Regions from separate parts of the Paenibacillus sp. M-152 genome, predicted to be linked through region 1. Evidence: predicted binding sites of a transcription regulator. Region 1 holds the regulator's gene; the other holds the start of a gene.

Region 1 (16,400 bases):
CTCTACCCCAGTTTTTAGTTTTACGAGCTTCGACACGTTCTGCAATTAACTGCTCAACTTCGCCATCCAGCAGTTCTTCACTCGGTTCTGAATAAATGCGAAGCACCGTATTCATCGAATGGAAGGTATGCAGCACCGCTTGCAATTCCGCCTGATTGACAACATCACGCTGCAACAAAAGATTGGCTTCGCTGACCCATTCGAACACCGCAGTAATCGCATCAGGCGTATTGAAATCATCATCCATTTTTTCACCAAATTGCTGCAATATCCCGTCAAGCTTCATTTGCAGCTCAGCCGATACTTCTTCATTACCTTTCAATGCAATGGCTAAACGATGCTTTACATTGGCGACTGCATTGGCAATCCGTTCGACACTATTCTCCGCCTGACTCATCGTCTCTTGGTTGTAGTTCAAAGGATTGCGGTAATGTGTCGACAGCATAAAATAACGTAAAGCCTCGGGCTTGTGACGAGCACGCAGATCTTTAACCAAAATACCGTTACCGAGTGATTTCGACATTTTTTCATTATCTATGCGAATATATCCGTTATGCATCCAGTAGCGAGATAATGGTTTACCCGTAATCACTTCAGATTGTGCACATTCACATTCATGATGCGGAAATTGCAGATCCTGTCCGCCTCCATGAATATCCAGCGTATCCCCCAAATAGTGACGAGCCATAGCAGAGCATTCGATATGCCAGCCTGGGCGTCCATCTCCCCAAGGACTTGACCAGTAAATTTCTCCCGGTTTCGCTGCTTTCCAGAGTACAAAATCCTCGGCATTCTCCTTGCGTTCATCCACATTGATGCGAATCCCAAACTGGAGCTCCTCCAAATTTTGACCTGACAGCTGTCCGTAGTCTTTAAACTTTTTGGTTCGGTAGAAGACATCACCATCATTCTCATAGGCATAGCCTTTGTCTACCAGATCCTTGATAAAATCAATAATCAGATCCATGCTCTCAGTTACACGAGGATTTATGCTGGCAGCAGGAACATTCAATCCTGCCAAATCCTCATGATAGGCAGCAATAAACTTCTCAGCAACTGCCGGAACCTCCATATTAAGTTCCCGAGCTTTGCGGATCAACTTGTCATCGACATCCGTAAAATTCACCACATAGTTTACATCATAGCCCACATACTCCAAGTAGCTGCGTACCACATCAAACACAATTACAGGCCGTGCATTACCAATATGAATGTAATCATACACTGTAGGACCACATACATACATTTTAACCTTTCCAGGCTCCAGTGGCACAAAAGGCTCCCGGCTCCTCGTCATTGTATTATAAATTTGAAGCGACATCGTTATGTTCCTCCCTCATGAAAATTATCCTTGTAATTTATTCTCTTGGGTCACCTGATGTTTCTGAGCAGATTGCTCCTCCTTCAAATCAGACAATTCTGCTCGCAATCGTTCTATTTCCATTTGAAGAGACCGTATAGAATCGACGACCGGATCAGGCAACTGGTGACTAAGTCGATCTGGACGTCTGCCATCCTGTCTGACCACTCGCCCTGGGATGCCCACTACCGTACTGTTTGGCGGAACTTCTTTTAGCACAACCGAGTTGGAGCCAATGTTGGATTGCGCCCCAATCGTAAATGAACCCAATATTTTCGCACCCGAGCCTATAACGACATTATTCCCAATGGTGGGGTGGCGCTTCCCTTTCTCTTTTCCAGTCCCTCCAAGAGTAACCCCCTGATATAACACGACATCGTCGCCAATTTCACAGGTTTCGCCAATGACAACACCCATGCCGTGATCAATGAACAGCCGATCTCCGATACGAGCGCCAGGATGAATTTCAATTCCTGTCATAAACCTCGATACCTGGGATATAACACGGGCTAGAGTACACCACTTTCGCAAATAAAACCAATGTGCGATTCGGTGTGCCCAAAGGGCATGAACGCCAGAATACGTAAAAATGACTTCCAGCTTACTCCGGGCGGCCGGATCATTATCCAAAACAGTTTGAATATCGGATTTGAAATGCCTGAACATGTCGCCCTCCTCTTCCCTCCATATCCTCGCCGCATCACACTTCAGATTTCGCCAATTTTCGTAGTCACTAGCACGCTTCGACAATTTTCAATCTACAGCGAGTCTGAATCTGATAAAAATGAAAAAGCGTCTCCGCAGCCTAGGCTGCAGAGACGCATATACGTGGTCCCACTCTGCTTCGAACATATCTGCTACAAAAAAAGCAGAAAAGTCCGTCTTTGGCGTCCTGTAACGGGAACGAATCGGCAAGCCCTTGCCGCATTAGCATTGTAGGCTAACGAGGGTTCGGGCGCACGGCTCCCAGGCGCATTTCCTCCGCAGGTCATCTAGACGGTTCTCAGCCTGGGGTTTCCCCTCGACCGTCCTCTCTGGTAGATGCCCTTATGCAGTGTACTTCTCCTGTTCGCAGCCTTTACACGTAAGTATCAATCCATATCAATGGAGTCATTATAGCGAAAAGACAACAAATTGACAAGAAATATCAGCCTTTAATTTGTGCCTTAAGACGATCCAACACCTTGTCACGTCCAAGTAAATAGATGGTCTCGTTCAGATCCCGTCCATGAGTTTGACCTGTAAGGGCCACACGAATCGGCATGAACAGCTGTTTCCCCTTAAAACCAGTTTCCTTTTGGACTTCCTTGATCAGCTTGGCCATTTGTGGAGCTGTAAATTCCTCGCTCGTTTCAACCTTACCTGCAAAGGCTCTAAGTACATCAGGAACCTGCTCTTCGGCCAGAACAGCCGCCGCATCAGCATCCAACTCCAGATGCGAACGGAAAAACAACTCAGACAACGTCACAATATCAGACGCTGAAGTCATTTGTTCTTGGTATAAGCGGACAAGAGCTTTAGCCCAATCCTGTTGTTCCGTCGATAATTCATTCGGCAACAGCCCTGCTGCCTGCAAATGTGGAATAGCCATGCTGGCAATCCGCTCAGGATCAGCTTTTTTAATATAATGATTATTCAAATAAGCAAGCTTGTTTGTATCAAATACAGCTGGGCTTTTGGACAAACGATTAGGATCGAAAATCGAAATCAGTTGTTCCCGATCATAGATCTCTTCCTCGCCTTCCGGAGACCAGCCCAACAGTGCAATAAAGTTGAATATAGCTTCCGGCAGATAGCCCAGCTTATCGTACTGCTCCATGAACTGAATAATGGATTCATTTCGTTTGCTGAGCTTTTTGTGATCCTCGCCTACGATCAGCGTCATATGACCAAAGCGTGGAGGCTCCCAGCCGAGAGCTTCAAAAATCATCAACTGCCGCGGTGTATTAGATACATGATCTTCGCCCCGTAGTACATGCGATATTTTCATCAAATAGTCGTCAACCGCTACGGCGAAGTTATATGTCGGAATACCGTCTTTTTTGACGATAACAAAATCGCCGCTTTCCTTGGAATTGAACGTAATTTGACCTTTAACCATATCATCAAACGTATATTCACGATCTTCTGGTACGCGAAAACGAATACTTGGTACACGGCCCTCGGCTTCAAAAGCTTGGCACTGTTCTTCTGTTAAATCACGATGTTTGCCTGAATAACGTGGAGTCTCCCCACGCGCCATCTGTTCTTCACGCTCACGTTCGAGCTCTTCTTCCGTGCAATAACAGCGGTATGCCAAACCACGATCCAGCAAATCCTGCCAGTATTTTTTGTAGATATCCAAGCGTTCGGTCTGGCGATAAGGTCCAAACTCGCCGCCCACGTCTATACTTTCATCCCAGTCCATGCCTAACCATTTCAAATATTTAAGCTGGCTTTCTTCTCCACCTTCAATATTGCGTTTCACATCTGTGTCTTCGATGCGAATAATAAATTTCCCGCCTTGATTGCGGGCAAACAAATAATTAAATAATGCTGTTCTGGCATTGCCAATATGCAGATGCCCTGTAGGACTTGGTGCATAGCGTACACGAACTTCCGTGCTCATATAATCTCCTCCAAATAGAATTACTCAAGATGATAGCATTTACTTGATTAGACAGACAACCGATTGAGCTGCGATGCCTTCGCTCCGCCCAGTAAACCCGAGCTGCTCCGTCGTCGTCGCCTTGACATTTACCTGGGACGACTCCTCTGCTTCCAGCACCCGGGCGATGATTTCATTCATCTGCGGAATGTATGATGCCATCTTGGGCTTCTGCGCAATGATCGTAGAATCAATATTCCCCAAGCGATATCCCCGCTCTTTAGCCAGCCCCCACACATGCTCCAGTAGCTTCAGGCTATCAGCGTCCTTAAATTCAGGGTCGTTATCCGGAAAATGCTTTCCGATGTCTCCCAAGCCAAGCGCGCCCAGGATGGCATCGCTAATGGCATGCAGCAGCACGTCTGCATCGGAATGGCCCAGCAAACCTTTTTCATACGGAATATGTACGCCTCCGATGATGCATGGCCTTCCTTCCACCAGCTGGTGGACGTCAAATCCTTGCCCTATTCTGATCATTTGATATCCTCTCCCTCTGTCTTTACCCATAACTCCGCCATCTCCAAATCCTCAGGCGTAGTAATTTTGATGTTTTTATAGCTGCCTTGGACGACAGTAACTGGAATGCCTAGCCGCTCCACCAGCATAGAATCATCTGTCCCCAAAAATCCTGACTGCTCCGCTTCCTCATAGGCCCGCAGCAGATCGGAAAGACGAAAAGTCTGTGGCGTTTGAATACTCCACAGACTTCGGCGATCCGGCGTTGCTGTAATGATACCATCCCCGTTCACTTGCTTGATTGTATCCTTTACAGGTACTGCCGCTACAGAAGCACCAGTACGCTGGGCAGCCTCCAGGCATGAACGTACAAGCTCAGATTGAATCAGTGGACGCACACCATCATGCACCATCACCCAATCTGTTTGCAAGTGGCGCAAACCGCGATAAACCGAATGCTGGCGCTCACTGCCACCAGCCACCACTCGTACATTTTTACCAATCTTGTATTGATGAACCCAGTCTCTGCAACGTTCCACATCTCCAGCTCCAGTAACCATCACCATTTCATCCACTTCAGGCATTGCTGCGAATATTTCAAGTGTATGTATGAAGATGGGCTTGTCTCGCAAAAGCAGAAATTGCTTGCTCTCCTGCGTTCCCATACGGGAGCCGCGCCCGGCCGCCACAATCACGACTCCTACCTGATTGTTCATTCAAATAACTCCTGCCCTGATCGCACTTGGACGATCCGTATGATAACACATCTACTTCATCATACCTCGTTTATTGAGCTTTTTCCAATAATTTCGGTTTAGCAAAGATCATGCGACCCGCAGAGGTCTGAAGTACACTTGTGACCAGCACTTCCATGAGAGAGCCAATATAGTCACGCCCACCCTCCACAACAATCATCGTACCATCATCCAGATAAGCTACCCCCTGCCCATGCTCCTTGCCGTCTTTGATAATCTGCACCATAATCTCCTCACCGGGCAGTACGACAGGCTTCACTGCATTCGCCAAATCATTAATGTTCAGCACAGACACACCTTGAAGTTCGCATACTTTATTCAGGTTAAAATCATTAGTTACAACTTTACCCTGCAACACTTTTGCAAGCTTAACCAGCTTACTGTCGACCTCTGAAATTTCCTCAAAATCCCCCTCATAAATGAGCACATTCACATCTAGCTCTTTTTGGATTTTATTCAAAATATCCAGACCTCGCCGCCCACGATTACGCTTAAGTAAATCTGAAGAATCTGCGATATGCTGAAGCTCCTCCAGCACAAATTCAGGAATCACAATGGTTCCTTCAATAAACCCTGTTTTGCAGATATCCGCAATACGCCCATCTATAATGACGCTGGTGTCCAAAATTTTATGTTCCTCCAGCTTGCGTTCTTCTACATCCGCTCCCCGACCAAAAAAACCTGAGTTCCAAAAGGATGACAGCTCGTCCCGTTTTTCTAGCCCTACCATCAATCCCACATACCCGCATACCAAGGTAACTGCAGTCTGGATAAGTAGACCAGGTGCCCCCAATCCTGAAAAGAGTGGGTAAACTGCCAAGGAAAGGATCAGCCCCACTGCTAACCCCATCACACCTGCCATCATCTCATTCATCGGAATTCGTACCAAGCCTTCAATACCCTGCTGCAATCGATTCGCCACGGACGCCCCTGCGAATGAGCAGCCAGCCATAAATAGCACTGCTCCCGCTAACATCCAAACAGCCATTCCTGGTAAAGAACCATCACTCAACCATTGTGGCATCCACGATACGATGCCTCCTATCCGCTGGTATAACGTATAGCCAAACCACGCGCCGCACAATCCTGTAAAAGTTAAAATAGCCTTTCTCCACATTGAGTCTCTATACCTCCTTTATTTTCTTTTCAATAGTCTGCTATTTATTCGATACATAGCACTTCCCTTACCAGTATGATCCATTTCTCGCATAACTAACCCTGTGTTTTCACTTTTTATGCATAAAAAAAGCATTTATCTCCCTGAATGAATCAAGGAAATAAATGCTTCTTCTAGTTCTTGTCTGACACTAACGTTGCGAATGACGATATTGGTCGTCCTGTTCTTCTTGATTAGAACGATCTCGTTCCCGTCCACGTCTGCGTGATAGCTTCCGAATGTTCAGCTTCATACCGTACAATGCATATAGCACCAATGGTACAAAAATCAGCTTCGACAGCTGATCAGGAAATTTAACGGCCAGAAACACCGCTGCAATTACGACCCATGGAGCAATCCAGATCGCTTTTTTCGGAAGACCGACCTTTTTGAAATTCGGATATCTCATGGAGCTAACCATCAAATAAGAGACCAGCAACATGGCAATCGACATGTATAACAAAGAAATCTCGTTATGGAATAAGGACAAAGTGGCTAATACGCCACCTGCTGCCGGAATGGGCAAACCTGTGAAATAACCTGGTACACCGGGACGTACGTTAAAACGAGCCAAACGCAATGCTCCGCACATCGGAAAAATGGCTGTAACCGTCCAAGCGAGAGCCGAATTCGCATCATGAAAAGCAACAATGTACATAATAACTGCGGGAGCAACACCAAAAGATATCATATCTGATAAGGAGTCCAGTTCTTTACCGAATTCGCTCTGGGCATTCAGAGCCCGGGCCATCCTTCCATCCAGTCCGTCCAACAACATGGCGACAATAACCATAATAGCGGCAAGGCTGTATTTTCCGTCTACGGCCAATAAAATGGCGATCATTCCGAGAAACAAGTTACCCAAGGTACACATGTTCGGAATTGATTTGGTAATCATCTCTTCACCTCAATGTATGAATTGTTCCATTATAATCCTTTCACTGTATTACATTTACATTTGTCTGTCAATGAAAACTTGTTCCTGCAAACGTTTAAGCCCTTCTTTAATCGTACGTGCACGAACCTCTCCTATGCCATCTACTTCATCTAGTTCTTCAATCGTTGCTGTCATGACATGTGGAAAACACCCAAATCGTTCTACCAGATTATGAATAATTACATTTGGCAAACGAGGTATTTTGTTCAGCACCCGATATCCTCGTGCAGCAATATATTCTTCTGATGTCGCTGCTGAAGAAGGGTAGCCTAATAAACGTACAATATGATTTACATCCAGTAATTCGTCGTCCGTAGAACGTTTGAGTCCCAATATAATTTCACGAATCTTCTCGTCGCTGTCGTCTTTGGCATAATCCTTATACAGCAACCAAGCTTCTTCCTCGATATTGCTGACAAGCTCCTCCATCTGCATGCTAATCAGCCTGCCCTCATTTCCGAGCTCGTTAATAAATCGTTTGATCTCCATTTTGATGCGCAGCACCATTTCGATCCGTTGAATGACATTAACAACCTCTGGCATGGTAACCAGCTCTTCGAATTCAGAAGCAGTTAAATTCGTTGAGGCTTGCCCCAATACGGATCTATATTTTTCCAGCGTCTGAATGGCCTGATTAGCTTTCGTTAAAATAACCCCGATTTCCTTGAGCGCATACCGTAAAGTCCCCTGATACAACGTAATAATATTACGACGCTGGGAAATAGACACAACCAGTTTGCCAGTCTGCTTCGCAACTCGTTCCGCCGTGCGATGCCGAATCCCTGTTTCTATGGACGAAATGGAGGAATCGGGAATCAATTGCGTATTGGCATATAAAATTCGTTTTAAATCCTCGCTCAATATGATTGCGCCGTCCATTTTAGCCAGCTCATACAAATAGTTCGGTGAAAAATCACAATTAATAGAGAAACCGCCATCCACGACTTCCATTACTTCCGGGCTATAGCCAACGACCAGAAGAGCACCCGTTTTGGCACGCAAAACGTTTTCCAATCCGTCGCGAAAGGGAGTTCCCGGTGCCACAAGCCGCAGCAAATCGTTCATTTTATCCAGTTGGCTCGCTTCCTTCATTCTCAATGCCCCCTAATCTAATGCGGCTGCCAGTGCATCTGCCACCGTTCCAACTCCTATAATTTGTATCCCTTTCGGATGTGTCCAGCCCTTTAAGCTTTTCTCGGGCATGATCACCCGTTTGAAACCTAACTTCTCCGCTTCTCGCACTCGCTGTTCTGCTCGGGATACAGCCCGCACCTCGCCTGTCAGTCCTACTTCACCAAAAATCACATCGTACGGCTTGGTAGGAGCATCCCTAAAGCTGGAAGCAATGCTCACCGCTATAGCTAAATCCACCGCTGGTTCATCCAGCTTTACGCCTCCAGCAACGTTGAGATAAGCGTCCTGGTTTTGCAAAAACATGCCCATCCGCTTTTCTAGGACGGCAATGATTAATCCCATCCGATGATGGTCGATCCCCGTACCCATTCGGCGTGGAGATGGGAAATGTGTAGCTGCAATTAGTGCTTGCAGTTCAACCAATACAGGTCGGGTTCCCTCCATACTGGCAACGACGGTGGAACCTGCCACCCCCAGTGGCCGTTCGGACAAGAAAAGTTCAGAAGGATTCGCCACCTCACGCAAACCACTTTCGGCCATTTCAAAAATACCAATTTCATTTGTAGAACCAAAGCGATTCTTAACCGCACGCAACAGCCGATACGTATGATGACGCTCTCCTTCAAAATAAAGTACACAATCGACCATATGCTCCAACAAACGCGGACCTGCAATAGCGCCTTCCTTGGTCACATGCCCTACCAGTACTGTAGCAATACCTAATCCTTTGGCAATCCGCATAAATCGTGAAGTACACTCGCGCACCTGTGCTACACTACCAGGCGCACTTGTCACCTCAGGTAAATATACAGTCTGTATCGAGTCGATGACCAAAAACTCTGGCTTCAAGCTGTCCACTGCTTCTTCAATCGTCTCCAAATTCGTCTCACATAATACGTACAGACTGGGAGACAAGGCACCGAGGCGATCTGCACGTAGCTTTGTTTGGCGGACGGATTCCTCACCAGACACGTACAGAACCTTTAAACCAGTTAAAGCCAGCTCATTAGAGGTTTGCAGCATAAGCGTAGACTTGCCGATCCCCGGATCACCACCCACCAGAACAAGTGAACCTGGCACCACACCTCCACCAAGTACACGATTTAATTCACCAATTCCCGTCAAAATTCGTGTTTCTTTGCCACTTTCCACTTCAATAATAGGAAGCGGTTTGTCTTTTGTGCTATGAGTAAGAAGGGAAGATCCCATTCCTTGAGTTTTTACAACGCTTTCCGTTTCTTCGACCATGGAATTCCATGCCTGGCATCCAGGGCATTTTCCGTACCATTTAGGCGATTCATAGCCACATTCCGTACAGGAAAATTTAGTTTTCACTTTAGCCATACTTTATTCCCTGGCTCCTTCTTGACGACGATGATGTCAAATTTATTCTTCACACAGCACCTGAAAGAGCTGTAACAATAAAAGTTTACCATTGAAGCTTGGCGGACGTAAAGCAGTATCACAAACTTTCCCAAAGCTTTTAGCCTACCCATTCAAGGTATTCAATACACAAAAAGGGTGCCTTCGCAATAGCTTTCCAGCCTGCGAGACACCCTTTTCTAATGTTTTATTTACTAAACTGCTTTAGGACTTCGCGGATACATTATCCTTTTTCGTTACTGTCAATGCGCCGTTCTCTTCATCAATGTAGAGAGAGTCGCCTTTAGAAATGTTTCCAGTCAACAGTTCCTCGGACAGGCGATCTTCAATATGCTTCTGGATTGCACGACGCAATGGACGCGCACCATACGCTGGATCGAAGCCTTCCTTAGCAAGGAAATTCTTAGCCTTGTCTGTCAACTCAAAGTCCACCTCATACTCATTCAGACGCTTACGCAGCTCCTCAGACATGAGTGAAACAATTTCGGCAATATGTTTTTCTTCGAGAGAATGGAAAACGATAATTTCATCTATCCGGTTCAAGAACTCAGGACGGAAGCTTTTCTTCAGTTCATCCATCACTTTGCCCTTCATGTTATCGTAATCCGCCCCAGCGTCCACAACAGCTGTAAAGCCAAGCGTGGAGTTGCGTTTGATTGCCTGCGCACCAACGTTGGAAGTTAGGATGATGAGTGTGTTACGGAAGTCAACAACACGACCTTTGGAATCCGTCAGACGTCCATCCTCCAACACTTGCAGCAGAATATTGAATACTTCTGGGTGTGCCTTTTCAATTTCATCCAGCAGCACAACAGAGTAAGGCTTACGACGTACCTTCTCAGTCAGTTGACCGCCTTCTTCATATCCAACGTACCCTGGAGGCGCTCCTACCAGACGGGATGTGGAGTGCTTCTCCATATATTCGGACATATCAATACGGATAACCGCATTTTCATCACCAAACATAGATTCAGCCAAGGCGCGTGCCAGCTCTGTTTTACCAACCCCAGTTGGACCGAGGAAAATAAAGGAGCCAATTGGACGCTTCGGATCTTTCAGACCGGCGCGTGCCCGGCGAATCGCCCGGCTTACTGCCTTAACAGCTTCGTCCTGCCCAATCACCCGTTCATGTAACAGTTGCTCCATATTCAGCAAACGATGTGTTTCTTCTTCTTTTAGCTTGCTGACTGGGACACCAGTCCAGATGGCAACAACCTGAGCGATATCCTCTGGTGTAACTTCGGAATCTGTACGCCCCTGTTGTTCTTTCCATTGGTTTTTAGTGACATCCAGCTCTTCACGAATCTTTTGCTCTGTATCGCGTAGCGCAGCTGCCTTTTCAAACTCCTGACTTTGTACCGCTGAATCTTTTTCCTTGCGGATATCTTCCAGACGGTTTTCCAGCTGTTTCAGGTTTGGCGGTACTGTATAGGAATTCAGCCTTACCTTGGAGCCTGCTTCATCAATAAGGTCAATAGCCTTATCCGGTAGGAAGCGATCAGTAATATAACGATCTGACAATCTTACTGCAGCTTCAATAGCCTCATCCGTGATTTTTACACGGTGATGCGCTTCGTAACGGTCGCGCAGACCATACAAGATTTGGATTGCTTCTTCTGGAGAAGGTTGATCCACTGTAATAGGTTGGAAACGACGCTCCAAAGCAGCATCTTTTTCAATATATTTGCGATATTCATCCAGCGTAGTAGCACCGATACATTGCAGCTCGCCACGTGCCAGAGCAGGTTTCAGGATGTTGGACGCATCAATTGCGCCTTCCGCTCCACCAGCACCAATCAGCGTATGCAGCTCATCAATGAACAGTACGATATTTCCGGCTTGACGAATCTCGTCCATAATCTTCTTCAAGCGATCCTCAAATTCACCACGATACTTAGTACCTGCTACGACAGAGCCCATATCGAGTGTCATTACGCGTTTGTCGCGCAACGTTTCAGGAATCTCATTCGCTATGATTTTTTGTGCCAATCCTTCGGCAATCGCTGTTTTACCTACCCCAGGTTCACCGATCAAAACAGGATTGTTCTTTGTACGGCGGCTGAGCACTTGAATAACGCGCTCAATTTCCTTGCTGCGCCCAATAACGGGGTCCAGGTTATTTTCCTTCGCAGAAGCTGTCAGATCGCGTGCCAGACTGTCCAGGGTTGGCGTGCTGACATTAGCTGGAGCACCGTGATGGCTGGAAACTGCCTCGCTGCTGCCGAGCAATTGAAGCACTTGCTGACGCGCTTTGTTCAAACTGATACCCAGGTTGTTCAGAACACGTGCTGCCACGCCTTCACCTTCACGAATAAGACCTAGCAAAATATGCTCGGTACCTACATAGGTATGACCCAATTTACGTGCTTCATCCATAGACAGCTCAATGACTTTTTTGGCACGTGGAGTATAGGCAATGTTCGTCGGTTGCTCTTGACCGCGTCCAATCAGTGTTTCCACTTCATCCTGGATTTTCTCCAGTCCCAGCCCTAAACCGATTAAGGCTTTCGCTGCTATTCCTTCGCCTTCACGAATGAGTCCTAGCAAAATGTGCTCTGTGCCAATGTTGTTGTGTCCCAATCGAACAGCTTCTTCCTGGGCCAAGGCAAGCACTTTCTGTGCACGTTCCGTAAATCTTCCAAACATCATATATCCTGCACCTCCACAATGTGTATTTCAGATCATTCTATATATTAAAGGGTTGTGCCTAATTTTTGCCGGATCAGCTTCGCCCGGTACATATCGCGCTCACCGGTATTCATTTTATCCCCAAAGCTTTTTTGCAGAAAGCCAGGTTGCGTCATCACATTAAGCTCATTCATCGCTGCAATGGAAGGACGCTCCAAAATCCCTAAATCTACACCGAGACGTACATCGGACAGCCGCTGTGCAGCCTCCTTGGAATCCAAAACTGCTGCATATGACAAAATACCGAATGAACGCATCACCCGATCTGTAATCCGCAGCATGGATTCATTCATCAATCGTTCTCTGGCAGAACGTTCGTGCTCTATAATTTGCAGCACCACGCCATGCAGATTCTCGATAATTTCCGCTTCGGTTTGTCCCAGGGTAATCTGATTAGATACCTGAAACAAATTTCCAACTGCTTCACTGCCTTCACCATAAATGCCGCGAACCGTAAGACCTACCTGTGAAACAGCGGACAATATACGATTGATTTGATGAGTCATAACTAATGCGGGCAAATGCATCATCACCGAAGCTCGCATACCTGTGCCGACATTCGTCGGACAACTGGTCAGAAACCCCCTCCGATCATCAAATGCATAATCAACATGAGCTTCAAATGCATCATCAATGACCATAGCGCGTTCCCAGGCTTCTCTCACCTGACATCCCGGATATAAGCACTGAATACGCAGATGATCCTCTTCATTTATCATAACACTAACTGATTCATCATCACTAATCAACACAGCACCGTTGCGAGATTCGTTCGCCAAATTAGGACTAATTAAGTGCTTCTCAACCAGTACCTGCTTGTCGATCTCATCCAACTCGGATATTTTCAAGGTATGAAAAGTACCAAAACGACGCAAATCATCATACTGAAGGATATCCGTTAAGCGTTGAAGCACTTCTTCCGACTGCTGATTGGTAGCAAGCATGGGAAAAGGCAAATGCTGCAAGTTACGCGCAATTCTTACCCGGCTGCTAATGACAATCTCCGAATCCGCAGCATCACCACGCATCCAATCACTTAGCGGCTTTTCCGTAAATCGGATATTGGGCATCACGCATTCCCTCCTACTCTTCACAAACTTTACTCTTCAGTCATTTCTTTTTCAAGCTTTCTGATTTGATCCCTAAGCTCAGCAGCTGATTCGAATTCTTCCTGTACAATGTGTTGTTGCATCTCTTTTTTTAAATCATCAATTTGCCGTTTAACCTTTAATCGGCCTCCAGTACGGACCGGAACTTTCCCAACATGACTCGTACTACCATGCACACGCTTGAACAGAGGGTCCAGACGACTATCAAAATATTGATAGCATGATGGACATCCAAAACGTCCTAGCTTACTAAACTGTGTATAAGTCATACCGCAATCCTTGCATTGCAGATTTTGGGGAACAGTGTGACCTGAAGACTGGCTCTTTGTGCTGGAGTCAAAATCCAACATCCCCGACAACAAGCTATGAATCGAAAAGCCATTAGGTGTTCCAGGGATCATCTCCCCTTTTTCCTTCGCACATGTCTCACAAATATGAAACTCTGTCTTTTCGCCATTCACAATTTTGGTGAAATGCAAAGTTGCCGGCCGCATATTACATTCTTGGCACAGCATAAAAGCACCTCCTTCAACGTCAGGATTTTTACAAATCCCTACATCTGAATTGCAAATCTCTATTCACTGGTTAATGGATACTAGCTATTTGGCCGCCAGCAACGAGATCAGCATAGCCTTAAGCAATCTTGCTCGCAGTTGGTCACGATAGGGAAGCTTTAGCAATAATGTATCTCTTGATAAAGCAGCCTTCATTAGACCAGCTTCCCTTTTGCTTAAAAAATGAGCTTCCTCTAACTGATAAATCAGTCCTTCTGCTGCCGATTGGCTAATTTCCTCCCCGATGCTCTGATGAAGGTGTGTATGGATCGCATGTTGTGCAGGTAATTGAATTCGCTGAATTCGAATGTAGCCTCCACCACCGCGTTTACTTTCCACCACATAACCTTTTTCCAGCGTAAACCGGGTACTAATTACATAATTAATTTGCGACGGTACGCAGGAAAAGCGGTCAGCCAGATCATTACGCTGAATCTCCACTAAGCCTTGGGGACTTTCCAGCAGCATGCTCTTCAAATATTGTTCAATAATGTCGGAAACATTGCGCATTTCATCATCCTCCACTAACGGAAACGCAAGAATTCAAATACATTTCACGCTCCACAGAGTCCGCCGTATATTGAACTTAACCAAACGGTATAGTCACGAATCTAAGCTGTATTCAGGCTATTGCCTGTTCTACATTCATTGGAATTGTACCGTTTTGTTTCTAGTGTGACCTTTATTTGCGATAAATCATACACTTCTCTTCTGTCCATAAGAAGCAGCTCCTAACTATACGCAAATCAGGTCGTTATTTTTTACTTTTTTGCTGTCAAATTGTTATATACGGCCAATCCAACAACATAATACTTTTGTGGAATCACACTGATTCCAATTGACTTTGACTTTCTTTGACTATATTCGTATTATAGCACAAATTTCATTTTTGCCAAGGGGTCAATACCATTTTTCGCAATCTAATTATGTTTTATACCATATTACAAAAAACTCTTCCCATTATGGAAAGAGCTTTGAGTAATTATGATAAACCACATCCTATTTGGTTAAAAAAAGTTGGACATTAAGAAATTGGACCTTTATCAGAAAAAATCCAATAAGAACGTTTGTTTTATTGGTATTACACGTTTAAGTGCAGCCACAGACTTACTGCTTCCTTCAATACGCCCCCAATTAGACAGGTTATCAGCTTGCTGGTAGCCGAGCATTAAAGTTGTTAATGACTGAATCCCCAGTTTCAAGTCAGCTGCTAAGGCGTTGTCAGATAAATTGCTTGTATCCACTCTTGCCAGATGTCCTTGCCCCTCCGTAGTAATTGTTAATCTCCATACTCCTTCATTCCAAGGGGCATACCGATCTGTCAGATGTAAGGTCAAACTTGTTTCTTCTCCAATCTGCTCAAAAGGATATCTCTCTACAAAAGCAACTGCATCCACAATACGCCCCATAAAATAAGGCACCGTTTCCTGTTGAATTCGCGGATCATCGAGTAAAAAGGGCAGGTTGTCATCTGCTGGAACGTAAATAAATTTACCTTGGGTTATCATTGAGTCATGATTTGCAAAATAAGTCCACAAAGCCCGACGTGCCGTCTCATTTTCATATACCAACTCATCACAATTTAACTGTTTATCTTCTATTTTGTATAGTGCATATCCCTGAGGATTGCCTGCATCCGTGTAATATACTACAGTTCGATAATTTTCATTTAAAATCCGTTCCTGCCACCATTCCTTATCTCGTACCAGCGTACCATTGTAACGTGAAGCATACGATTGATACACTTGGTCCAATTCTGAAATATTTTTGATATCCCGTTTGACTATACCTTCTGTTTTAAGTTTAGCAGGGAATTTATCAATTGGAATGACGTACTTTTTGTACTCCGTATATGTTTCCCATCCAAATTTACGATAAAAGGCAAATGAGAATGGATGCAGAAAAGAAAGGCTTTGTCCTGCAGTCTTCATCTCTTCAAGCGCATGCGTCAACAAACGTGAAACCATACCCCCGCGACGCTTTTCCGGCCACGTTGCCACACCAGCAATGCCCCCCATATCAAAAACCTGACCATGTATGTATACTTGTAGCGGCAGCAAAGTCAGTTTAGCATTCAATTCGTGCCCGTCGAAGATTCCCCATGTTTGTTCTGGTTTGAATTTCTTCTTAGCTTTCTCCAGATCCTCCGGGGGCATTGTAAACTGAAAAGCATACTGGGATAATTCAATAGCTGCTTCAAATTCCTCACGTTGTAATTGCC
Region 2 (16,400 bases), 930 kb from region 1:
CACCGCTGCAAGTGCTCAGCTATCACTATCATCTCCCGTTTGAGGAGCAATTCCGCATGTGGGAGAAGTTTGGCGCTGAGCAGGTACCGGACAGTATGAAGAAGGACCCGCTAATCCGATCATCTTTCTTCTGGGCCTTGCGTCACGGAGACCGGGCGACTCAGCTTCAGGTCATTCAGGCGTTAAGCCTGATCGGTGACGATGAGGTTCGCCAGGCACTGGAGTCCTTTGTAGAAGATCCGGTTCAGGATAGTGAACTCAAACGCCGTGCTTTGCAAGTATTGCAAGAGCTGGCAGAGCAGGAAGTACAGAATACACACGCGAAAACGGAGCATCCTGAGCGGTTGGAGGCTGAGAAAGATCCGTATACAACCGAAGGTGATATCTCTGCTTCGCCAGTTGATCCACAATGGCAGGCCGTGCTGGACAAGGTACTGACCGTCATGAGCAAATCATCCGATCCGGCCATGCAGCATGATTTGAGATCACTTTGGCAGGAGTATCTGGATCGGCTTGCTCCAGAAGTCCCGATGGTTCAGCATACTGAGGGATGGGCAGCTGCGCTGGAATATTTGACAGCCAAAATGCATCATCATTCAGTCACCTATCAGGAAGTAGCCGACCGCTATGGTATTTCCGTATCGACCGTAAGCCGCTACGCACGTCAAATTGACAGCGTGTGTGGTATCAAACAGAAGCTGAAGCAGCCGCTCTCCACGTTTAAAAAGCAGGTCTGAGACCTGCTCCAAACATCACTTAAAGGAGGCAACAAACGTATGTATAAATCCATAATTATTGGTACAGGTCCTGCAGGCTACACAGCCGCTATTTATTTGGCACGCGCCAACATGAATCCGCTGATCATTGAAGGAATGCAGCCCGGTGGGCAGCTGACCACAACGACTGAAATTGAAAATTTCCCGGGTTTTGAGCAAGGTATCCTCGGACCTGAGCTGATGGATAACATGCGCAAGCAGGCCGAACGTTTTGGCGCTGAGTTTACTTCCGGTTGGGTAGAGGAAGTCGATTTCAGCAAGCGCCCTTTTAAAGTGAAGGTAGAGGGTAAAGGTATCATTGAGGCGGAGTCGGTTATTATTGCTACAGGTGCGTCCGCCAAATACCTCGGCATTCCAGGTGAGCAGGACAATGTAGGTCGCGGAGTTAGCACATGCGCAACTTGCGACGGCTTCTTTTTCCGTGGGAAAAAGATTATCGTGGTCGGCGGTGGCGATTCAGCCATGGAGGAAGCGAGCTTCTTGACCCGTTTTGCTTCCAGTGTAACCTTGGTCCATCGTCGTGACGAATTGCGGGCATCTAAAATTATGCAAGACCGCGCACGCGAAAATGAAAAAGTACATTGGGCATTAAACCGGACTCCTCTCGAAGTTGTGACGGGAGAAACTGGCTTAAAGGGCTTGAAAGTACACAATAATGAGACCAACCAGGATGAGCTAATAGAGGCAGATGGCGTGTTCGTGGCGATTGGGCATACACCGAATACAGGCTTCCTGAACGGACAGATCCATACCGATGAGCACGGCTATATTGAAGTGAAGCCAGGCACGACGGAAACGAATATTCCGGGTGTTTTTGCCTGTGGGGACGTGCAGGATAACCGTTATCGACAAGCCATTACGGCTGCGGGAACGGGCTGTATGGCGGCTATGGATTGCGAGAAGTATCTTGAAGGCAGCGCTGTCCACGACTGGAGCGAAACACTGGATCAATAAAGGGTGTCTATAATACACAAAGTGGCTAATGTGAGGGGCTAATGGCCCTCTGTTAAGCTCCGTTGTTTGTTCAGGAAGAGAAAGCCTGGTGCATTTGCACAGGCTTTCTCCTTTTTATGATTAAAGAAAAATTTCCGTTAAGCGTGGTCTGGCTTCCTTGAAAGTACGTCAATAGACGTTTTTCTTATGGAGGCATGAGGTTAAAAGTTCAGCTAATCGTACATTTTTCAACAGGCAAGTGTCCTTGACCGTAACGGGGGCTTCAATTATAGTTGGAACGTAGGATTACTATTATGAGGCAGGAATTTTAAGCTATATTTCATACCAGATTTTTAAGTAAACATAAAAGGTGGCTTGGAACATGTCTGAAAGTATCTATGTAGGTGTCGATTTGGGCGGTACCGCGATTAAAGTCGGCATTTGTAATGAAAACGGACAGCTTTTGCACACATATGAGGGACCAACCGAAACCGATAAAGGTGTAGACGTTGTCATTGGTAATATCGAAAAATATGTGCGGCACATTGTTGAGGAATCTCCTTATGAGTGGGATCAACTAAAGGGTGTCGGTGCAGGCGTTGCAGGTTTTACGAATGTTCGTGATGGTATTATTGTCCTCGCTCCTAATATTGGCTTTCGTGACGTACCGATCCGTGCGCTCCTAGAGAACCGGATTGGCAAGCCTGTGAAAATAGACAATGATGCGAATGTTGCTGCGCTGGGTGAGGCTTGGGCTGGTGCAGGCAAAGGCATTGAAAACTGCGTATGTTATACCCTGGGAACAGGCGTAGGTGGCGGTATTATTATAAACGGTAAAATATATCAAGGTTCTTCGGGCATGGCTGGGGAAATTGGCCATATCAGCGTCGTGCCTGATCTGGAGGCTATTCAGTGTGGATGCGGCAAAATGGGTTGCTTGGAAACTGTATCTTCCGCAACAGGCATCATTCGTATGGCCAAGGATGCTGTGGAACGTGGCGACCGGACCTCTCTGGCGCTGGAAGATCACATTGCTGCTAAGGAAGTATTCGATGCTGCTAAAGCCGGGGATGAAGTCGCACTGCGTATCGTGAACCGGGCTGCCTTTTATTTGGGGAAATCGATGGCAGCTGTTGCCGCTGTGCTCAATCCAGAATTGTTTATTATAGGCGGCGGTGTTTCTAAAGCAGGCGACTTTTTGTTTGAAGAGATGCGTCGCGTATACGCCAAGCTGGCTCCTGAACCGCTTCAAAAAGGTGTATATATCGTACCAGCAGTGTTAGGCAATGACGCGGGTATCGTAGGGGCTGCAGGGTTGCTGCTACGCTCCTAATCCACAGGTTGATGATAGGGGTACTGGCATAGAGCGAAGAAGCAGAAGGAGAGGGAAGTCCATATGACAGACAATCTAAAAAATGCTGCGCCGTGGGCAACGCTCATTATTATTACGGGGATGTCAGGCGCAGGGAAGACCATTGCGGTGCAGAGCCTTGAAGACTTGGGCTTCTTCTGCGTTGATAATCTGCCCCCTGTGCTGATTCCCAAATTTGCCGAGTTGATTGAGCAGTCTAACGGTAAAATAGGCAAAGTGGCTCTTGTCATTGATTTACGCGGACGAGAATTTTTCACCGCCTTGTCGGAATCGCTTAATTATATTAAAGATCATTTTACGATTCATTGTGAAATTTTATTCTTGAATGCGAATGACGGTGTTCTCGTACAGCGGTACAAAGAAAGCCGTCGACGGCATCCGCTTGCTCCAGATGGTATGCCTTTGGATGGGATTCGTTTGGAGCGTAAGATGTTGGAGGAACTCAAAAGCTCCGCTACACAGGTTATTGATACAAGTACGATGAAGCCCGCAACCTTAAAGGCGAGGATTATTTCGAGATTTTCTCATCTGGAGAGCAGTATGCTGTCCGTGAATATTACTTCTTTTGGCTTCAAATATGGTATTCCCATTGATGCCGATCTTGTATTCGATGTGCGCTTCCTGCCTAATCCCCACTATGTGGACCAGCTACGTCCACACACGGGACAGGATAGCGATGTATATGATTATGTCATGAAGTGGCCGGAGACTCAGGCGTTCCTGACCAAGTTGCTGGATATGTTGCACTTTTTGATTCCGCAGTATCGCAAAGAAGGTAAAAGCCAGGTCATTATCGGTATTGGCTGTACTGGAGGTAAGCATCGTTCAGTTGCAATATCGGAGTATTTAGGAAAAATGCTGGGTGCCAGCGAGACAGAATCCGTTTCTGTTTCGCATCGGGATGCTGATCGGGACCGGCATTAATGAGGTGAAATCATGAAAGAGACCGGATCACAACGGGAGCGCCCACGTATTGTTGTTATGGGCGGCGGAACCGGCTTGTCCGTCATGCTGCGGGGCTTGAAGCAAAAGCCGCTGGATATTACGGCTATTGTTACAGTCGCTGACGATGGCGGAAGCTCCGGGATATTGCGCAGTGAGCTGCAGATGCCCCCTCCAGGGGATATCCGCAATGTGCTGACTGCCTTGGCTGACGTGGAACCAGTAATGTCAGATATGCTAAAATACCGTTTTGGTGCTGGATCAGGGTTGTCAGGCCATAGCTTGGGGAATTTGATCTTAGCAGCGATGACTGATATATCGGGGGATTTTGTAACGGCGGTGCGTGAGCTTAGCCGTGTATTTGCTGTCCGAGGGCGTGTACTACCGGCGGCTGAGGAAGGCGTTGTGCTCAGCGCCGAGATGGAGGATGGCACGGTGATCACCGGGGAGTCCAAAATCCCAGAAGCGGGCGGACGAATCAAACGTGTTTTTCTTGAACCGACTCACGTGGAGCCGTTGCCTGAGGCTGTGGAAGCCATTAATGAAGCCGATGCGATTCTAATTGGTCCCGGCAGTCTATATACCAGCATTTTACCGAATTTGCTTGTACCGAAACTTGCTGAGGCTGTGGTGAAATCAGATGCTATCAAAATATTTGTCTGCAACGTGATGACCCAGCCGGGGGAAACCGATGGCTATACAGTGGGAGATCACCTGCAAGCGATCTATGAGCATGTAGGGCATCATCTGTTCGACTATGTCATTGTAAATAACGGAGAAATTCCACCCCAAGTACAGGAGATGTATGCCGAGCAGGGAGCTAAGCCTGTTCAAGTAGACATGGGCGAGCTGGCTGATCGAGGATATAAAGTAGTGGCAGATACGTTAGTTCTGTTCCGCACGTATTTACGGCATGACGCCGACAAACTGAGCCAGCATATTTACCAATTGGTACAAAACTGGATGTTAAGAAGGAGGTGAGTCCCTTGTCCTTTGCGGCACAAACGAAAAAAGAGCTTACGATGATTGAAAGCCAGCCCTGCTGTGAAAAAGCGGAACTGTCTGCGCTCATACGTATGCTCGGATCCGTACAACTGTCGAATAAAAGGGTGATATTGGACGTGTCCACAGAAAATGCCGCGATTGCAAGGCGGATTTACTCCTTGATCAAAAAGCATTTTCAACTTCACATCGAACTGCTTGTACGGAAAAAAATGCGCTTGAAAAAAAATAATGTGTATATTGTCCGCATTCCTAATGGTGTACAAGAGCTGCTAAAGGAGCTTTATATTGTCTCAGAAGGTTTCTTGTTCACTGACGGGATTAATCGGGATATCATTCGGAAAAACTGTTGTAAGCGGGCTTATCTGCGGGGTGCCTTTATGGCAGGTGGCTCTGTGAATAATCCAGAGGGATCGTCTTACCACCTTGAAATTTCTTCGATGTATGAGGAGCATTGTCAGGCGCTAGTTGATCTCGCTAATGAGTTTCATCTCAATGCCCGCTGTATTGAGCGAAAAAAAGGCTTTATCCTTTACATCAAGGAAGGCGAGAAGATCATTGAGCTGCTTAGTATCATTGGGGCGCACCAAGCCTTGTTCAAATTTGAAGATGTACGTATCATGCGCGATATGCGCAATTCCGTAAACCGTATTGTTAATTGCGAAACAGCTAATTTGAACAAGACGATCGGAGCTGCTGTCCGGCAAATTGAGAATATTAAGTTGCTGGAGAGGGAAGTTGGTTTGGAGACCTTGCCAGATAAACTGCGTGAAGTGGCAGAAATTCGGCTCGCTCATCCCGATTTGAATTTAAAAGAAGTCGGGGAAATGCTCAAAGGGGTCGTGAGTAAATCGGGTGTAAATCATCGACTTCGCAAAATTGATGAGATGGCTGACAAAATCAGGGGGGAAAACGGCCTGATTCCGTAAAAGAGGGTCTGTGGGGCTTTTAGAACCGGTTTTTTTAGTTTTTTTTCTAGTGTCTGTCCCGGGTTAATGTTATAATGTGATAAATAAAATGGAGTAAATAGCGTCCAGATTTATTTGATGAGGGGGTAAGCTGACATGTCAAAACATCCAGTAGTCGTACGCTTGAAAACAGGACTGCACGCCAGACCTGCTGCGTTGTTCGTACAGGAAGCGAATAAATATTCATCTGAAATTTTTGTGGAAAAAGAAGACAAAAAGGTTAATGCCAAGAGCATCATGGGTATTATGAGCCTCGCCATCAGTACAGGTACTGAAATCAATATTAGTGCTGAAGGTGCGGACGCCGAACAGGCTGTAAACGCTTTAGTAAGTCTGGTTAGTAAGGTAGAGCTGGAAAATCAATAAACGAACATTTGCTTTGTGATATGATGTATGCTCTTAGTGAAAGCCCCCTCGGGGGCTTTTTTTTGTATCCAGAAAAAGCATTCAACCAGCCCCGCCATTAAGCTATTTATGTATATTTATTTGAATATAGCGACCGCGTTAAGTCCAAGCTACAAATAATTAAAACCCCTGGGTAATGCTCTGTTTCGGAAATTTATACCGCTTGACTGCAACCTTTTCCCGTTTTTTCCGTCTGGAAAGTACAAACATTTTCAAGAAAGAGGCTGACTACAATGAGAGTTTGGACAAAAACAGTAAGCACAGCAATTCTTGCAGGAGCATTATTAGCTGGAGGAGTAGCAGGAGGGCTGTGGACGGGAGCTGATCGCGCTTATGCAGCAACGGCGACGACGGCGAATGGTGTAATTAACGTGAGTGGAAGTGGTGAAATAATGGCTAAGCCAGATATCGCTTATCTCTCTATTGGTGTGCAATCGGAAGGAAACACCGCTGCTGCAGCTCAAAAAGCCAATGCTGCGAAAATAAACAAGGTTACACAGCTGTTAAAAGAAAAATGGAGCATTAGTGCAGACGATATTCAGACAAGCCAGTTCTCTGTACAGCCTAACTATACCTATAACGAGAAAGAAGGACAGAAGCTCAAAGGCTACATGGCCAACCATACACTTTCAGTGAAATATCGCAATTTGGATAAAATTGGTCAACTGTTGGATGAGGCTACAAATTCCGGTGCAAACAACGTAGATAATATACAGTTTTCCGTAGAGAATCCTTCCGCTTATGAGGAAGCAGCAATTGCAAAGGCGTTGGATAATGCTCAATCCAAAGCAAGTGCCGTAGCAAAATCAGCTAAACGCGGTTTAGGAGCTCTGGTGAATGTGACAGTAGATGGCGGGGAAGCTCAGGTTTACACACAACGTGAGAATGCCATGTCCAAAGCGCTCATGGATATGAGTGGCGGAACAGAGATACAGTCGGGTCAAGTAACGGTGAAAGTCCAAGTGTCTGCCCAATATGAGATGAACTAGTATAGACCATTAAGCGGAGCCGCAAGCGCCTGCAACATTGCAGGATGACTTGTTGGCTTCTTTTGTCTATTGAAACCGTTTTGTAATGAGTCTGTCATAGCTAATGGCTGTTAGGTGTACAGATTGAAATCAAGGAGTGTACAGATTGTAAACTACATACAATAGGGTATAGATATAATAAGAAAAGTGATCAAAACACATAGATTATACAGATTTGCAATAGGAGGAATACTTACGATGAACAAACATACAAAAAAATGGGGCTCAGCATTGCTGGCAGCGGGAATTTTAGCAGGGGTTGCGGTTATTCCCGTTTCCTATATTGGGGCAGCATCGACCAAACAGCAGCAAGCGACAACACAGCAACCAGGGATCGCCATCCAATGGAATGGTAAAACGTTGGCCGCTAAAGGTATTCAAGTGAACGGGAACACCATGATTCCAGTGGCAGCACTGCGTGACAGCTTGGGAATTCCGGTGAGCTATGACACCAAAGAAGGGACATATACAGTGGGGAGTGGGTACAACAAGCTCTATATCGTGGTCTCCTCCTCGGATGCCTATGTCAATGTGAACGGAATCAACACGCGCAGCATGGATGCCAAAATGATCGCCGGGAAGCTGTACATTCCTATGAGTCTGCTGAAAGACTATCTGGGTATCGATGCTCAGTGGAATGCAGCTCAGAAAACCGTAACATTGAGTAAAAGCCAGCTAAATCCAATCACAATTGCATCTCAGACGCTTCCAGCTTCGAGCAATGCAAAGGTATCTTATAAGATTAAGTATCCACAAATCAGCGGCAGCCAGCTGAATCCTGAGGCTCAACAGACCATTAATAATGTGCTAAAAAAGCATGCAGAGACAGTATTGGCAGCAGGCAAAAAGATGGTGGCAGAGGGAGAGGTTACAGCAGAAAGACCGTATGATTTCGAGAATGATTTTGCAATTGCCTATAACAAGGACGGTATTCTAAGTGTGATTATGCAGGACTACTCGTATACAGGTGGCGCACATGGCATGACGGCGCGTAAAGGATACACGTTCTCGCTCGCTGATGGCAAGCTGCTGCAATTGTCTGACGTATTGAAGGCAAATCCGAACTATAAAAAATTTTTGAATGCTGATTTGAAGAAAAAAATTGATGCGCTCCAGGCTGGCGAAGGTTTTGAAAAATTTAAAGAGTTGGCCGCAGATCAGAATTTTTATGTGACCAATAGTGGAGTAACCATCGTGTTTGATTTGTATGATTATGCCCCATACGCGTATGGAATTCCGGAGTTTACTTACTCGTTCGCTCAACTGCTACCTCAGGGCGGAAAGCCTTTTGCGGGACAAAATCAATAATTTGGATGACCTATATTTTTAAAAAATAGCAAATCAAAAAGGCTGCCTACTGGATACAAAAATCCGAGGCAGCCTTTCTATTTACCAGCTATTCAGAAGTAAACCACTTTTCTTATACACCTTCTGGAGAGGAGCTAGTTAACACTTTATCAATAATACCGTATTCTTTGGCATCATCAGCGGACATGAAATAGTCACGGTCTGTGTCTTTTTCGATGCGTTCCAGTGGTTGACCTGTGCGATCTGCGAGAATGCGGTTCAATTTGTCACGCATTTTCAGAATGCGACGGGCGCGAATTTCGATATCCGTTGCCTGTCCTTGTGCACCGCCCAGTGGTTGGTGAATCATAATTTCACTGTTTGGCAAGGCAAAACGTTTGCCTTTGGCACCTGCATTCAGCAAGAAAGCACCCATGGAAGCAGCCATACCTACACAAATGGTAGATACGTCAGGTTTAATGTATTGCATCGTATCGAAAATGGCCATACCAGCTGTGATGGAACCGCCAGGACTGTTAATATACAAGTGAATGTCTTTTTCAGGATCTTCAGCAGCCAAAAACAGCATTTGTGCAATAATTGAGTTGGCTACAACGTCATTGACGTCCGAGCCCAACAAAATAATGCGATCCTTCAACAGTCTGGAATAAATGTCATAGGCGCGTTCGCCGCGGTTACTTTGTTCTACTACCATAGGAACATAGCTCACGTCAAAAAACCTCCCTTAAATATCGTTAGTGGATTTGGTGGATATGCCGATTACACATCCCTATTTATAAACTGTTACCGTATTAACCACATGATAAACAATTTCAAACAAAAAGTCAAAGAAAGTCAAACTATTGATTAAAAAAAGAGCGCTCAGCGCTCTTTTTGGTTAAAAACATTATATGGAACATTTAGCCAATCATATAAAACGACGCGCCCGCGAGGAATCGAACCTCGATCTCAGGCTCCGGAGGCCTACGTCATATCCGTTGGACCACGGGCGCACAGATGAACATTACAAGCAACTAACTAATTAATTTGGAAACAAAGATGATTATATGATATACGGCATTGAATTGCAAGCTTTTATTACGTGCGCATATTCACATAAAAAGTTGAGAAATATAGGTTCAGATAGACTTGCATGTGAAGCAAATATTGGGTAAGATATACGTGGGACTTAAAAAGTTATCCCGGGACATTTTAAGACCAGTTAGAGATATAGCATAGAGACAGAACTTAGAAGTGTGCGGGAGTGGAAAGCATGCGAAAGATATTAGAAATACAGAAGCAGCTTCTGCCCGACCTCATGGATGTTTTGAAAAAAAGGTACACGATCCTGCATCAGATTATGCTGTCCGAAGTTATTGGACGCAGAACACTGGCAGCTTCACTGGATATGACCGAGCGCGTACTGCGCGCTGAGACTGATCTCCTTAAAGCGCAAGGGCTAATTGAGATTGAGAGTGTGGGCATGAAGGTGAGCAAAGCAGGACTGGATCTGCTGGAACAGCTGGAGCCGATTGCGAACAACTTGTTCGGCCTGTCCCAATTGGAGGATCAGATTCGTCAAGCCTACGGTTTGAGGAAGGTGATTGTCGTTCCAGGGGATTCGGATGCTTCACCGTTAGCGAAGCAGGAACTGGGCCGTGCTGGCGCAAAGGCGCTGCTGAGTGTTATGGATGACGAGGACGTGGTCGCTGTAACAGGTGGCACGACGATTGCAGATGTGGCGGAACAACTGACATTACCTGCTAACGGCCCGCTTAAAGGCGGATGGTTTGTACCGGCACGCGGGGGTTTGGGAGAGAGCATGGAAATGCAGGCAAATACAATTGCTTCCACGATGGCTCGCAAGGTCGGCGCTCAATACCGTCTGCTCCATGTACCGGATTTGCTCAGCAATCATGCTTACAACTCCTTGCTTGAGGATACGAATATTCAGGATATATTGAGCCTGATTCGAGAGAGTCGTATTATCATTCACGGGATAGGCAACGCCATAGCAATGGCCCACAGACGCAAGCTTGACCCTGAAACCTTTGCCCAGATCAGCAATGAGGGCGCGGTCGCCGAATCGTTTGGTTATTATTTTAACGAAGACGGCGTCGTTGTTCACAGAATGCTGACGCTTGGACTCCGTTTGGAGGACATCAGGCGCACGGAGACGGTGTTAGGTGTGGCTGGAGGCAAGAGCAAGGCGGCTGCTATTCATGCGGTATTGCGTTTCGGACAGGAAGACATTCTTGTCACCGACGAAGGCGCTGCTGCCGAGATTGTAAGCCGTTATTTAAGAGATTGATAAGGTTTTTTAATTGTGTTGTCTTGACGGGCTTTCGGGTCTGTCTTGAATATATAAAACTAAACTAAACGAACTTTGGGAGGAACTCACTCATGACAGTTAAAGTTGGTATTAACGGTTTCGGACGTATTGGACGCCTTGCTTTCCGCCGTATTCAAGACGTAGAAGGTATTGAAGTAGTAGCAATTAACGACTTGACAGATTCCAAAATGCTGGCGCATCTGTTGAAATATGATACAACACAAGGTACTTTCCAAGGGGAAGTAGAAGTACATGATGGTTTCTTCAAAGTAAACGGTAAAGAAGTTAAAGTTTTGGCTAACCGTAACCCAGAAGAATTGCCTTGGGGAGACCTGGGTGTAGACATCGTTCTGGAATGCACAGGTTTCTTCACAACTAAAGAAGCTGCTGAGAAACATTTGAAAGGCGGCGCTAAAAAGGTTGTTATCTCCGCTCCAGCTACTGGCGACATGAAAACTGTCGTTTACAACGTAAACCATGAAATTCTGGACGGATCTGAAACTGTAATTTCCGGTGCTTCTTGCACAACTAACTGCCTGGCTCCTATGGCTAAAACATTGCAAGACAAATTTGGTATCGTTGAAGGCTTGATGACTACAATTCACGCTTACACTGGCGACCAAAACACTTTGGATGCTCCACATGCTAAAGGTGACTTCCGTCGTGCTCGCGCAGCAGCTGAAAACATCATCCCTAACACTACTGGTGCTGCTAAAGCAATCGGTCTGGTTATCCCTGAGCTGAAAGGTAAATTGGATGGCGCAGCTCAACGTGTTCCAGTACCAACAGGTTCCCTGACTGAGCTGGTAACAGTTCTGGAGAAAAACGTAACTGCTGAAGAAATCAACGCAGCGATGAAAGAAGCTTCCGATCCTGAAACTTACGGATACACTGAAGATCAAATCGTTTCTTCTGACATCAAAGGTCTGACTTTCGGATCCCTGTTTGATGCAACTCAAACTAAAGTTCTGACTGTTGGCGACAAACAACTGGTTAAAACTGTAGCTTGGTACGACAACGAAATGTCCTACACTGCACAATTGATCCGTACTTTGGAATACTTCGCTAAATTGGCTAAATAAGAATTTCCTTATCGAGCAACATCATAGAGCGGAAACAGGTGTTATTGTTTCCGCTCTTTATATATCAAAATGTGCCTTAAATTCCTGTTTCGTAAAATTATAAGGGTGCGGAGGAATATGGAGATGAACAAAAAGAGCGTACGTGATATAGAACTGAATGGAAAACGGGTGTTTGTTCGTGTAGATTTTAACGTTCCGGTTGAAGATGGTAAAATTACAGATGACAAGCGTATTCGCGAAACCTTGCCAACCATTAACTACCTGATTGAAAAAGGTGCAAAAGTTATTTTGGCGAGTCACTTTGGACGTCCAAAGGGTCAAGTCGTTGAATCCATGCGTCTGACTGCTGCTGGTGTACGTTTGTCCGAACTGCTGAAAAAGCCAGTTGTTAAAGTGGACGAAGCAGTTGGTGAAGCTGTTAAAGCGAAAGTGGCTGAACTGCAAAACGGCGATGTGCTATTGCTTGAAAATGTACGCTTCTACCCAGGAGAAGAGAAAAATGATCCTGAACTGGCTAAGCAATTTGCTGAACTGGCTGACATTTTCGTGAATGATGCTTTTGGTGCAGCACACCGTGCTCATGCTTCTACAGAAGGTATCGCGCATTTCCTTCCGGCTGTTTCCGGCTTGCTGATGGAAAAAGAGTTGTCTGTTATTGGTAAAGCTTTGTCGAATCCAGATCGTCCTTTTACAGCCATTATTGGTGGTTCCAAAGTAAAAGACAAAATCGACGTAATCGACAACCTGCTGAACATTGCAGATAACGTAATTATTGGCGGCGGTTTGACTTATACATTCTTCAAAGCTCAAGGTCATGAAGTGGGTCAATCTTTGCTGGATGAATCCAAACTGGACGTAGCTCTTGGATTTATTGAAAAAGCGAAGAAGCTTGGCAAAAACTTCTACCTTCCTGTGGATATCGTTATCTCTGACGATTTCAGTGCTACAGCGAACACGAACATTGTGGACATCGACGGCATTCCTGCAGATTGGGAAGGCGTGGATATCGGACCGAAAACTCGTAAAATTTATGCAGATGTTATCAAAAACTCCAAATTGGTTGTTTGGAATGGACCAATGGGTGTATTTGAAATCGAGCCTTTCGCTGGCGGTACTCGTGAAGTAGCGGAAGCTTGTGCTACAACAGAAGCATACACCATCATTGGTGGCGGTGATTCTGCGGCTGCGGCTGAAAAATTCCACTTGGCTGACAAAATGGATCACATCTCCACTGGCGGCGGCGCATCCCTGGAATTCATGGAAGGCAAAGCACTTCCGGGTGTTGTTGCACTTAACGATAAATAATCAAACGCATTACGCGTAATAAAGGCTTTAGGGCACCTAATAGTTAGGAGTTGAAACCATTGAGAACACCGATTATCGCGGGTAACTGGAAGATGTTCAAAACCGTACCAGAAGCTAAAACCTTCATCGAAGAGATCAAAGGTAAAGCAGAGGTTGCAGGAGTGGAGAGCGTTATATGTGCTCCATTTACAAATCTTCCTGCTCTGGTTGAAGCAGTAAAAGGCACATCTATTAAAATCGGCGCACAAAACCTGCACTTTGCAGAAGATGGCGCATTTACAGGTGAAATCAGCGGCGGAATGCTTAAAGATCTGGGCGTAGACTACGTTGTGATCGGACACTCCGAGCGTCGTGAGTATTTCAACGAAACAGACGAAACGGTGAACAAAAAGGTTCATGCAGCATTCCGTCATGGCCTGACACCAATTGTATGTGTAGGCGAAAAGCTGGAAGACCGTGAAGCAGGTCAAACCAAAGAAGTTGTAAAAGTGCAAACTGTAGCAGCTTTTGCTGGTCTGGCTAAAGATCAAGCAGCACAAGTCGTAGTTGCTTATGAGCCAATCTGGGCCATTGGAACAGGCAAATCCTCCACTTCGCAGGATGCGAATGAAGTGATTTCCTACATCCGTAGTCTGATTAAAGAGCTGTATGATGAAAATACAGCAAATGCTGTACGTATTCAGTACGGTGGTAGTGTAAAACCTGAAAATGTTACTGAGTACCTGGGTCAAAGCGATATCGACGGCGCGCTCGTGGGCGGTGCCAGTCTTCAACCGGCGTCGTACATCGCGCTTGTTGAGGGGGCGAAGTAAGATGACAGCACCAAAACCGGTAGCTTTAATTATTATGGACGGATTCGGACTGCGTGACACTGTGGAAGGCAATGCGGTTGCACAGGCCAACAAACCGAATTACGACCGGTATTTAAAACAGTATCCACATACCACGTTGACGGCTTCTGGTGAAGCGGTGGGTCTGCCGGAAGGACAAATGGGTAACTCCGAAGTAGGTCACTTGAATATCGGCGCAGGTCGAATTGTATATCAAGATTTGACTCGTATTTCGAAGTCCATCCGTGAAGGCGAGTTCTTCGACAATGAAACATTGGTTAAAGCCGTGCAACATGCGAAGAAGAACAACACTAAACTTCACCTGTACGGACTTCTGTCCGACGGTGGTGTGCATAGCCATATCAGCCATCTGTTCGCTATGCTGGATCTGGCTAAAAAAGAAGGATTAACTGAAGTGTACATTCATGCTTTCATGGATGGACGTGACGTTATGCCTGATAGCGGCGTAGGCTTTATGCAACAACTGGTCGCTAAAATTCAGGAAGTGGGCATTGGCCAAATTGCAACCGTACAAGGGCGCTATTATGCAATGGACCGCGACAAACGTTGGGAACGTGTTGAGAAGTCTTACTGTGCAATCGTATACGGTGAAGGTCCTCAATACACCGACCCACTCGAAGCATTGAAGGAATCGTATGAAAAGTCAGTGTTCGATGAATTCGTGGAACCAACTGTTATTGTGAAGGCTGATGGAAGCCCTGTAGGGCTGGTCGAAAGCAATGACTCTGTCGTATTCCTGAATTTCCGTCCTGACCGTGCGATTCAATTGTCTCAAGTATTTACCAATGAAGATTTCCGTGGTTTTGACCGTGGGCCAAAATGGCCTAAGGATCTGCACTTTGTTTGCCTGACCTTGTTCAGTGAAACGGTTGGAGGCTTTGTTGCCTATGAACCGAAAAATCTGGACAACACGTTTGGTGAAGTGCTGGTACAAAACAACAAAAAGCAATTGCGTATTGCTGAGACAGAAAAGTATCCGCACGTTACTTTCTTTTTCAGTGGCGGACGCGATGTGGAGCTTCCTGGCGAAACTCGTATTTTGATCAATTCGCCTAAAGTGGCTACATATGATCTGCAGCCTGAAATGAGTGCGTATGAAGTAGCGGATGCTGCTGTTAAGGAAATCGAAGCTGACAAGCATGATGCGATTATCCTGAACTTTGCCAATCCGGATATGGTTGGACACTCCGGTATGCTGGAACCAACAATTAAGGCAGTAGAGACGACGGATGAATGTGTTGGACGTGTTGTAGATGCAGTTAAAGCCAAAGGTGGCGTGGTAATTATCATCGCTGACCATGGTAACGCGGATATGGAAATTGATGAGCAGGGACGTCCGTTCACAGCTCACACAACGAATCCGGTTCCGTTCATTTTGACTGACGAAAATATCGTTCTGCGTGAGCATGGAATTCTGGCTGACGTAGCTCCAACGCTTCTGGATTTGATGCAACTTCCGCAACCTGCGGAAATGACAGGAAAATCTATGATTGCATCCCGCAAGTAAGCTTGATTTAATAAGTATAGGCTTGTCCAATAAATTATGAATTACAAAGGAGATTAAGTACAAATGACTATTATTTCTGACGTGTACGCTCGCGAAGTCCTCGACTCCCGTGGTAACCCTACGGTTGAAGTTGAAGTATATCTGGAATCCGGTGCGATTGGTCGCGCTATCGTTCCTTCTGGTGCATCCACAGGCGCTCACGAAGCTGTAGAGCTTCGCGATAACGACAAATCCCGTTACCTGGGTAAAGGCGTTCTGCAAGCTGTTAAAAACGTGAACGAAATTATTGCTCCTGAAGTAATCGGCTTGGATGCTGTGAACCAAGTAGAAATCGATACATTGATGATCAAATTGGACGGTACTCCAAACAAAGGTAAACTGGGTGCGAATGCAATTCTGGCTGTATCCATGGCTGTAGCTCGCGCTGCTGCTGAAGCTCTGGGCTTGCCACTGTACACTTACCTGGGCGGATTCAACGCTAAACAATTGCCAGTACCAATGATGAACATCGTTAACGGTGGTGCTCATGCCGACAACAACGTTGACGTACAAGAATTCATGGTTCTGCCTGTAGGCGCTCCTACATTCAAAGAAGCTCTGCGTGTTGGCG

Evidence for each region. Region 1 encodes CtsR, which represses protease genes until heat stress. Its sites were predicted from a motif close to ATGGTCAATAAAGGTCAAACA; they were not measured.
Region 2: clpP (ATP-dependent Clp endopeptidase proteolytic subunit ClpP) is a predicted target of CtsR. The motif match lies at 9,555-9,575, and genes of this name have one in related genera.

What each region holds. Positions count from the first base shown of each region.
Region 1 covers NZ_CP034141.1:5,199,559-5,215,958, forward strand. The annotation lists gene cysS (cysteine--tRNA ligase) at 1-1,321, opposite strand, end outside; gene cysE (serine O-acetyltransferase) at 1,346-2,026, opposite strand; gene gltX (glutamate--tRNA ligase) at 2,508-3,968, opposite strand; gene ispF (2-C-methyl-D-erythritol 2,4-cyclodiphosphate synthase) at 4,008-4,484, opposite strand; gene ispD (2-C-methyl-D-erythritol 4-phosphate cytidylyltransferase) at 4,481-5,179, opposite strand; gene EGM68_RS22890 (PIN/TRAM domain-containing protein) at 5,250-6,335, opposite strand; gene pssA (CDP-diacylglycerol--serine O-phosphatidyltransferase) at 6,526-7,272, opposite strand; gene disA (DNA integrity scanning diadenylate cyclase DisA) at 7,327-8,403, opposite strand; gene radA (DNA repair protein RadA) at 8,416-9,789, opposite strand; gene clpC (ATP-dependent protease ATP-binding subunit ClpC) at 10,033-12,477, opposite strand; gene mcsB (protein-arginine kinase McsB) at 12,522-13,586, opposite strand; gene mcsA (protein-arginine kinase activator protein McsA) at 13,616-14,140, opposite strand; gene EGM68_RS22925 (CtsR family transcriptional regulator) at 14,225-14,689, opposite strand; gene EGM68_RS22930 (GNAT family N-acetyltransferase) at 15,223-16,400, opposite strand, start outside.
Region 2 covers NZ_CP034141.1:306,039-322,438, forward strand. The annotation lists gene EGM68_RS01395 (tetratricopeptide repeat protein) at 1-737, shown strand, start outside; gene trxB (thioredoxin-disulfide reductase) at 777-1,730, shown strand; gene EGM68_RS01405 (ROK family glucokinase) at 2,092-3,042, shown strand; gene rapZ (RNase adapter RapZ) at 3,106-4,005, shown strand; gene EGM68_RS01415 (gluconeogenesis factor YvcK family protein) at 4,018-5,004, shown strand; gene whiA (DNA-binding protein WhiA) at 5,010-5,954, shown strand; gene EGM68_RS01425 (HPr family phosphocarrier protein) at 6,090-6,359, shown strand; gene EGM68_RS01430 (SIMPL domain-containing protein) at 6,632-7,387, shown strand; gene EGM68_RS01435 (PdaC/SigV domain-containing protein) at 7,625-8,734, shown strand; gene clpP (ATP-dependent Clp endopeptidase proteolytic subunit ClpP) at 8,847-9,443, opposite strand; tRNA gene EGM68_RS01445 (tRNA-Arg) at 9,655-9,726, opposite strand; gene EGM68_RS01450 (sugar-binding transcriptional regulator) at 9,987-11,024, shown strand; gene gap (type I glyceraldehyde-3-phosphate dehydrogenase) at 11,117-12,127, shown strand; gene EGM68_RS01460 (phosphoglycerate kinase) at 12,251-13,432, shown strand; gene tpiA (triose-phosphate isomerase) at 13,492-14,244, shown strand; gene gpmI (2,3-bisphosphoglycerate-independent phosphoglycerate mutase) at 14,246-15,790, shown strand; gene eno (phosphopyruvate hydratase) at 15,854-16,400, shown strand, end outside.